2 regions of the Mesorhizobium sp. BR1-1-13 genome follow, and region 1 is predicted to be linked to the other one. Evidence: riboswitches for the same ligand, from Rfam matches in the RefSeq annotation. Region 1 holds a riboswitch; the other holds the start of a gene.

Region 1 (3,703 bases):
CGCAACGGCGCCAGAATTCGGAAAGCCTTTCCAGCGCGTCCGGATCCGTGTCCGGCAGCGGGGTGAAAATGCACCAGCGGTTGTCGAACAGATCGGCGAAACCGGCATCGGGCCCAGATTTCTCCGTGCCGGCCAGCGGATGGCCGGGAATGAAATGCACTCCACCGGGTATATGCGGCTGCATCTGTGCAATCACGGAAGCCTTGGTCGAGCCGACATCGGTGACGATGGCGCCCTTCTTCAGCGCCGGCGCGATCTCTTGCGCCACCGCGCCGGACGAGCCGACCGGCACCGAGACGATGACCAGGTCGGCATCGCGGACCGCTTCCTTGGCATCTATGGTGTAGGAGGAGCCCAGGCCAAGCTCTTGCGCCCGCGCCAGCGTTGCAGCGCTGCGCGTCGAGATGGCGACATGGCCGGCCAGGTCCTCGCGGCGGATGACACGGGCCAGCGACGAGCCGATCAGGCCGATGCCGACCAGCGCGATCTTTTCGAACATCGGTGATGTCATGGCGTTCTAGCTTTTCAGGAATGTCGTGAGTGCCGCGACCACGCCGCGATTGGCCTCTTCGGTGCCGACCGTCATGCGCAATGCGTTGGGAAAGCCATAGCCCGAAACACGCCGCAGTATGTAGCCGCGCTGGGTGAGATAGTCGTCCGCCGCTGCGGCCGAATGCTTGCCGTCGTCGGGAAAATGAATGAGGAGGAAATTGCCGACGCTCGGCGTCACCCGCAACCCGAGCCCAGTCATCTGCTCGCTCAGCCAGGCCAGCCAGGTCTCGTTATGCGCGACGCTGCGCTCGACATGGGCGCGGTCGCGGACGGCAGCGATGCCGGCCTCGATCGCCGTCGCATTGACATTGAAAGGGCCGCGTATGCGGTTGATCGCGTCGACGATGTGCATCGGCCCATACATCCATCCGATCCGCGCCCCGCCAAGTCCGATCTTGGAGAAGGTGCGGGTCATGACCACGTTCTGAGAGCTGCCCGCGAGCTCGATGCCGGCCTCATAGTCGTTGCGCCTGACATATTCGGCATAGGCGGCATCGAGCACCAGAAGCACGTTCTTCGGCAGGCCGGCATGCAGGCGGCGCACCTCCTGGAACGGCACGTAAGTGCCGGTCGGATTGTTGGGATTGGCGAGGAACACGATCTTCGTACGTGGCGTGACGGCCGCCAGGATCGCATCGATGTCGGCGCGCTCCTGGGTCTCCTTGACCGCGACAGGCGTGGCACCCGCCGACTGGATGTAGATCTTGTAGACCATGAAGGCGTGTTCGGTGAATATGGCCTCGTCGCCGGGCGCGAGATAAGTCTGCGCCAGCAGGCCAAGGATCTCGTCGGAGCCGTTGGAACAGATGATGTTCTGTGCGTTCAAACCATGCACCTCGGCGATTGCTTCGCGCAGGCGCCGGGCGGTGCCGTCGGGATAGACGTCGAGCTTAGCGGCGACCTCGCGCGCGGCCTCGATTGCCTTCGGCGAAGGGCCGAGCGGGTTCTCGTTCGACGACAGCTTGTGGACCTTGCCCACCCCGGCAGGGGCCGAGCTCTTGCCCGGCACATAGGCCTGGATGTCCATGATACCCGCGCGCGGCTGAGGACGTGCCTGATCCGGTTTCTGGTTCATTTTGCAAAATCCGTCGAGAACGCTCCCGTCTGGAAGCCGCAGCGGAAATACAAGCCATGGCCGGCAATGTCGAGAGGCGGCAGTGGTGCCAGCAAGCGGCATTGACGGCAAGGCAGGCGAGTTCTAGAAGGGCAGCAACAGTTCCGTGGTGATTTGGCCGGTCGGCTTGCAGCCACGTTAAACAATTCGCTAAAGGGCCGTTTGCGTGACGTAACCGGCTTTGCGAAGGCATTGCCGGTTTTTTAGTGTCCGCGGCCGGCCGGACACCCGTGTCGGCCCGTATTCGGTTTCCGCCAGACACGTCGTGCGATGTAAGAGGATGCGATGGCCGCTCAGCGCGCTGGCAGAACCAACAACGAGGCAGACCAGCCGTCGAGCCCGGTCGTGCGCTTCGGCGCCGACAAGCCGCTCAAGCTCGACGCCGGCACCCTGCTGTCGCCGTTCCAGATCGCCTACCAGACCTATGGCACGCTGAACGAAGCCCGTTCCAACGCCATTCTCGTTTGCCACGCATTGACCGGCGACCAGCATGTGGCCAGCACCAATCCAGTGACCGGCAAGCCGGGTTGGTGGGAAGTGCTGATCGGCCCCGGCAAGATCATCGACACCAGCCGTTTCTTCGTCATCTGCTCAAACGTCATCGGCGGCTGCCTCGGTTCCACCGGTCCGGCCTCCACCAATCCCGCTACCGGCAAGCCCTATGGGCTGGACCTTCCGGTCATCACCATCCGCGACATGGTGCGTGCCCAGCAGATGCTGATCGACCATTTCGGCATCGAAAAACTGTTTTGCGTGCTCGGCGGGTCGATGGGCGGCATGCAGGTGCTCCAATGGGCGTCGAGCTATCCGGAGCGTGTTTTCTCGGCGCTGCCGATCGCCACCGGCGCGCGGCATTCCTCGCAGAACATCGCTTTCCACGAGGTCGGCCGGCAGGCCGTGATGGCCGACCCTGAATGGCATGGCGGCAAGTATTTCGACCACGGCAAACGCCCGGAAAAGGGGCTCGCCGTGGCGCGCATGGCCGCCCACATCACCTACCTGTCGGAAGCAGCCCTGCACCGGAAGTTCGGCCGCAACTTGCAGGACCGCGAAGCGCTGACCTTCGGCTTCGACGCCGACTTCCAGATCGAGAGCTATCTGCGTCACCAGGGCATGACTTTCGTCGACCGTTTCGACGCCAATTCCTATCTCTACATGACGCGGTCCATGGATTATTTCGACCTCGCCGCCGACCATGGCGGCAGGCTGGCCGATGCTTTTGCCGGCACCAAGACACGCTTCTGCCTGGTGTCGTTCACCTCGGATTGGCTGTTCCCGACCGAGGAGAGCCGCTCGATCGTCCATGCGCTGAATGCCGCCGGCGCGTCGGTGTCTTTCGTCGAGATCGAGACCGATCGCGGGCACGATGCCTTCCTGCTCGACGAGCCGGAACTGTTCGCCGCCATCAACGGCTTCATCGGCTCGGCCGCGCGAGCGAGAGGGCTCGGCGCATGACCCCGCAAAATTGCAGACCTGTCCGTCAAGGGTCACGCGCCACGACAAGGGGCAAGCCATGAGCGTCAATCGCGCCCAACGCGTCGATCTCGAGGTCATCGCCGGTCTGATCCCGCCGCAATCGCGGGTGCTGGACGTCGGCTCCGGCGATGGCTCGCTGCTCGAGCTTTTGCAGGAGACCAAGCAGATCGACGGCCGTGGACTGGAACTGTCGCAGCGTGGTGTCAACGAATGCGTGGCGCGCGGCCTTTCCGTCGTCCAGGGCGACGCCGACAAGGATCTTGAATTCTATCCCGACAAGGGTTTTGATTTCGTCGTCCTGTCGCAGACCTTGCAGGCGACCCGCAACCCGAAGCTCGTTCTCGACGAATTGCTCAGGATCGGCGAACACGCCATCGTGTCCTTCCCCAATTTCGGCCACTGGCGGGTGCGCCTGTCGCTGTTCGTCAAGGGCCGCATGCCGGTCACCAAAGACCTGCCCTATTCCTGGTACGACACGCCGAACATCCACTTCTGCACCATCCGCGACTTCGTCAATTTGTGCGAGGAGCTTGGCGCGACCGTGGAAAGGGCAACCGCGCT
Region 2 (3,703 bases), on a different contig from region 1:
CCGGCCTGGTTTGCTCGACGCCGATCGGTTCGCGGCCCGACGGCTTCTGGGCAGAAGTCGAATGCGCCTTCCTCAACACGCTGCAGGCGCGCTGGCAATATGCCGGCGAGGCGCTTGGCCTCGGCTTTGCCCAGGGCAAGAGCATGTTGTGGAACAAGCAGATGCTCGACGCCAATGGCGGCATCCGTGCGCTCGCCGCCGAGATCGCGGAGGATGCCGCGTCGACCAAACTGGTCAACAGGCTGGGCCTGCGCGTCAATCTCGTCGCTTCGCCTTTCGAGCAGCCGCTCGGGCAGCGCATGCCGGGCGAGATCTGGTCGCGCCAGGCCCGCTGGGCGCGCCTGCGCCGCGTCACCTTTCCGCTGTTCTTCGCACCCGAGATCCTGACCGGCGTGGCGGCTCCGCTCGTGCTGGCGCTGATCGCCGCAGCCAGCGCCGGCGTCAGCCTGCCCATGACAGCGCTCTGCGTGCTGGCGCTCGCCTACCTGCCGGAATGCATGCTCGCCTCGGCAAAGGGCTGGTATCTGTCGCCGCGCATCGTCACCGCGATGATCGCACGAGACCTGATGTTGCCCGCCATCTGGGCGCGCGGCTGGCTGGGTCGTGCGGTCGACTGGCGCGGCAACGCCATGACCATCGGCACCAAGGCGGCTGAACTGGAAGAGACGCCATCGCGCGCCTGATCGACGCGGACGACGATGCCTCGACCGGCCTTATTTGGCGGCCTCAAGCGCCTGCGCGATGTCTTCCAGCAGATCGTCGGTATCCTCCAGCCCGACCGACAGCCTGAGCGTGCCGGGTCCGATGCCGAGCTCGGCGCGCGCTTCGTCGCTGAGGTTCTTGTGCGTCGTCGTCGCCGGATGGGTGATCAGGCTTTTGGCGTCGCCGAGATTGTTCGAGATCAGGACGATGTCGAGCGCGTTCTGCAGGGCGAAGGCACCCTGCTTGCCGCCCTTGACGTCAAAGCAGATCAGGGTGGAGCCGCCCGACATCTGCTTCTTGACGATATCGGCCTGCGGATGGTCGGCGCGGCCGGGATAGATGACGCGGGCGATCTCCGGCTGCTCGGCCAGGAAATCGGCGATCTTGCCGGCGCTCTCCGTCTGCTGGCGCACGCGCAGCGGCAGCGTTTCCAGGCCCTTCAGCAGCGTCCAGGCGTTGAACGGCGACAGGCTGGGGCCGGTATGGCGGAAATAATCGTGCAGGTTTTCGTCGATCCATTTCTTGTCCGACAGGATGACGCCGCCGAGACAACGGCCCTGGCCATCGATGTGCTTGGTCGCCGAATAGACCACGACATGCGCGCCGAGCTGCAACGGCTTCTGCTGCAGCGGCGTGGCGAAGACATTGTCCACGACCAGCCGCGCGCCGATCGAATTGGCAAGCGAAGCGACGGCTGATATGTCCACCACCTCAAGCGTCGGGTTGGTCGGGCTTTCCAGGAAAAACAGCTTGGTGTTGGGCCGAACCGCCTTTTCCCAGTTGGCAATGTCGGTGCCGTCGACCAGCGTCGCCTCGATGCCGTAACGCGGCGCCAGCGTCTCGACCACCCAGCGGCAGGAGCCGAACAGGGCGCGCGCCGCAACGATATGATCGCCGGCCTTGACGCTGCACAGGAGGGCTGCCGTCACCGCCGCCATGCCGGACGCGGTGGCGCGCGCGTCCTCGGCGCCTTCGAGCGCGCACATGCGCTTCTCGAACATGTCGACGGTCGGATTGGCATAGCGCGAATAGATGAAGCCCGGTTCCTCGCCCTTGAAGCGGGCTTCGGCGGCTTGGGCCGTCTCATAGACATAGCCCTGGGTCAGGTATATCGCCTCGGAAGTTTCACCGAAGCCGGAACGCAGGGTCCCGCCATGCACGAGTGCGGTCTGAGGCTTCCAGTTGCGCGTCTTGCTCGTCATCGTCCTATCCAAACACAAAAAAACCGGCCGCGAAAAAGTCGCAACCGGTCCATACGGCCTTGCGGCCCGACGGTCCTTTAGCGACTTGTTTAACGTGGCTGCAAGCCGACCGGCCAAATCACCACGGGATAACGACCCTTTAGACCCGCGCCACGCTTGCGTCAATTGCCGGCTTCATTAAGAGACTTGTACCAGCAGAGCGGAGCCAGACTTTGCGGCAGACAGGAATTCTTCCCGATCAGGACATTGCGGCGCTGTTCCAGTCCGGCGCGCTGAAGTCGTCGCGTGCGCTCGACGCCGACCAGATCCAGCCGGCCAGCCTTGATCTGAGGCTCGGCCAAAAGGCGTGGCGGGTGCGCGCGTCCTTCCTGCCGGGTCCCAACCACAAGGTCAGTGAAAAACTCGACCGGCTGAAGCTGCACGAGATCAGCCTGGCCGACGGCGCCGTTTTGGAAACCGGCTGCGTCTACATCGTGCCCCTGCTCGAAAGCCTGGCGCTGCCGGCGGAAATTTCGGCGTCCGCCAATCCCAAGAGCTCGACCGGGCGGCTCGATATCTTCACCCGCGTGATGACCGATCGCGGCCACGAGTTCGACAAGATCGCCGCCGGCTATCATGGTCCGCTCTATCTCGAAGTCAGTCCACGCACCTTCCCGATCGTCGTGCGCGCCGGCTCGCGCCTTTCGCAGATACGCTTCCGCACCGGCAATGCGCTGCTCTCGGAAGCAGAGTTGCATCAATTGCACCGGGCCGAAATGCTGGTCGCCACCGAACCGCCGAACATTTCCGGCGGCGGCATCGCATTGTCGATCGATCTCAACGGCGACAGTGACGGGCTGGTCGGCTATCGCGGCAAGCACCATACCGGCCTCGTCGATGTCGACAAGCGCGCGGCGCAGGAGATCGTCGACTTCTGGGAGCCGATCCACAAGAGCGGCGCCGGCGAGCTGGTGCTCGATCCGGACGAGTTCTACATCCTCGTCAGCCAGGAAGCGGTGCATGTGCCGCCGCTCTACGCGGCCGAAATGACGCCCTTCGATCCACTGGTGGGCGAGTTCCGTGTCCACTATGCCGGCTTCTTCGATCCGGGCTTCGGCCATTCGGCGGCCGGCGGCACCGGCAGCCGCGCCGTGCTCGAAGTGCGCAGCCATGAGGTGCCGTTCATCCTCGATCATGGCCAGATCGTCGGCCGGCTGGTCTACGAGCATATGCTGAAGCGGCCGCAGGCGCTTTACGGCACCGAGCTCGGCTCGAACTACCAGGCGCAGGGCCTGAAGCTGTCCAAGCACTTTCGCGCCGCGCCCTGAACGCTCATCACCGTCAGGCAAGATACTTGCCTGCGCCGGCTCGCCATGCTTGGCTGCCTCGCCGGCCGCCGACGTGGCGGCGCTCAAGGGGAATGAAAATGCAGATTTCGAAATGGATCATATCGGCGGCGGCCGCCGCCATGCTGACGCTTGGTGCTGGCGCCCTGTCGGCGCATGCGGCGGAGAAAATCAAGATCGGCACCGAGGGCGCCTATCCGCCGTTCAACACCATCACGCCCGACGGCAAGGTCGAGGGCTTCGACATCGACATCGCCAACGCCTTGTGCGCGCAGATGAAGGTCGAATGCGAGATCGTCACCCAGGACTGGGACGGCATCATCCCGGCGCTGCAGGCCAAGAAATTCGACGCCATCATCGCTTCGATGAGCATCACCGAGGAGCGCAAGAAGCAGGTCGCGTTCACCCACAAATACTATACGACGCCGCTGTCGCTCGTCGCCCTCAAGGACAGCGACATCGCCTCGACCGAAT

The links. Region 1 has a riboswitch for S-adenosylmethionine ahead of metX (homoserine O-acetyltransferase MetX). Riboswitches for the same ligand answer to the same signal wherever they lie in the genome.
Region 2: it holds a riboswitch for S-adenosylmethionine, as region 1 does, so the genes downstream of both, LB533_RS17370 (O-succinylhomoserine sulfhydrylase) here and metX (homoserine O-acetyltransferase MetX) in region 1, are expected to answer to the same signal.

What each region holds. Positions count from the first base shown of each region.
Region 1 is NZ_JAIUIH010000019.1:32,208-35,910, reverse strand. It holds gene LB533_RS28635 (prephenate/arogenate dehydrogenase family protein) at 1-511, opposite strand, end outside; gene hisC (histidinol-phosphate transaminase) at 518-1,627, opposite strand; SAM riboswitch at 1,763-1,840, shown strand; gene metX (homoserine O-acetyltransferase MetX) at 1,952-3,121, shown strand; gene metW (methionine biosynthesis protein MetW) at 3,180-3,703, shown strand, end outside.
Region 2 is NZ_JAIUIH010000007.1:25,384-29,086, forward strand. It holds gene LB533_RS17365 (ceramide glucosyltransferase) at 1-683, shown strand, start outside; gene LB533_RS17370 (O-succinylhomoserine sulfhydrylase) at 714-1,904, opposite strand; SAM riboswitch at 1,962-2,039, opposite strand; gene LB533_RS17375 (2'-deoxycytidine 5'-triphosphate deaminase) at 2,117-3,211, shown strand; gene LB533_RS17380 (ABC transporter substrate-binding protein) at 3,310-3,703, shown strand, end outside.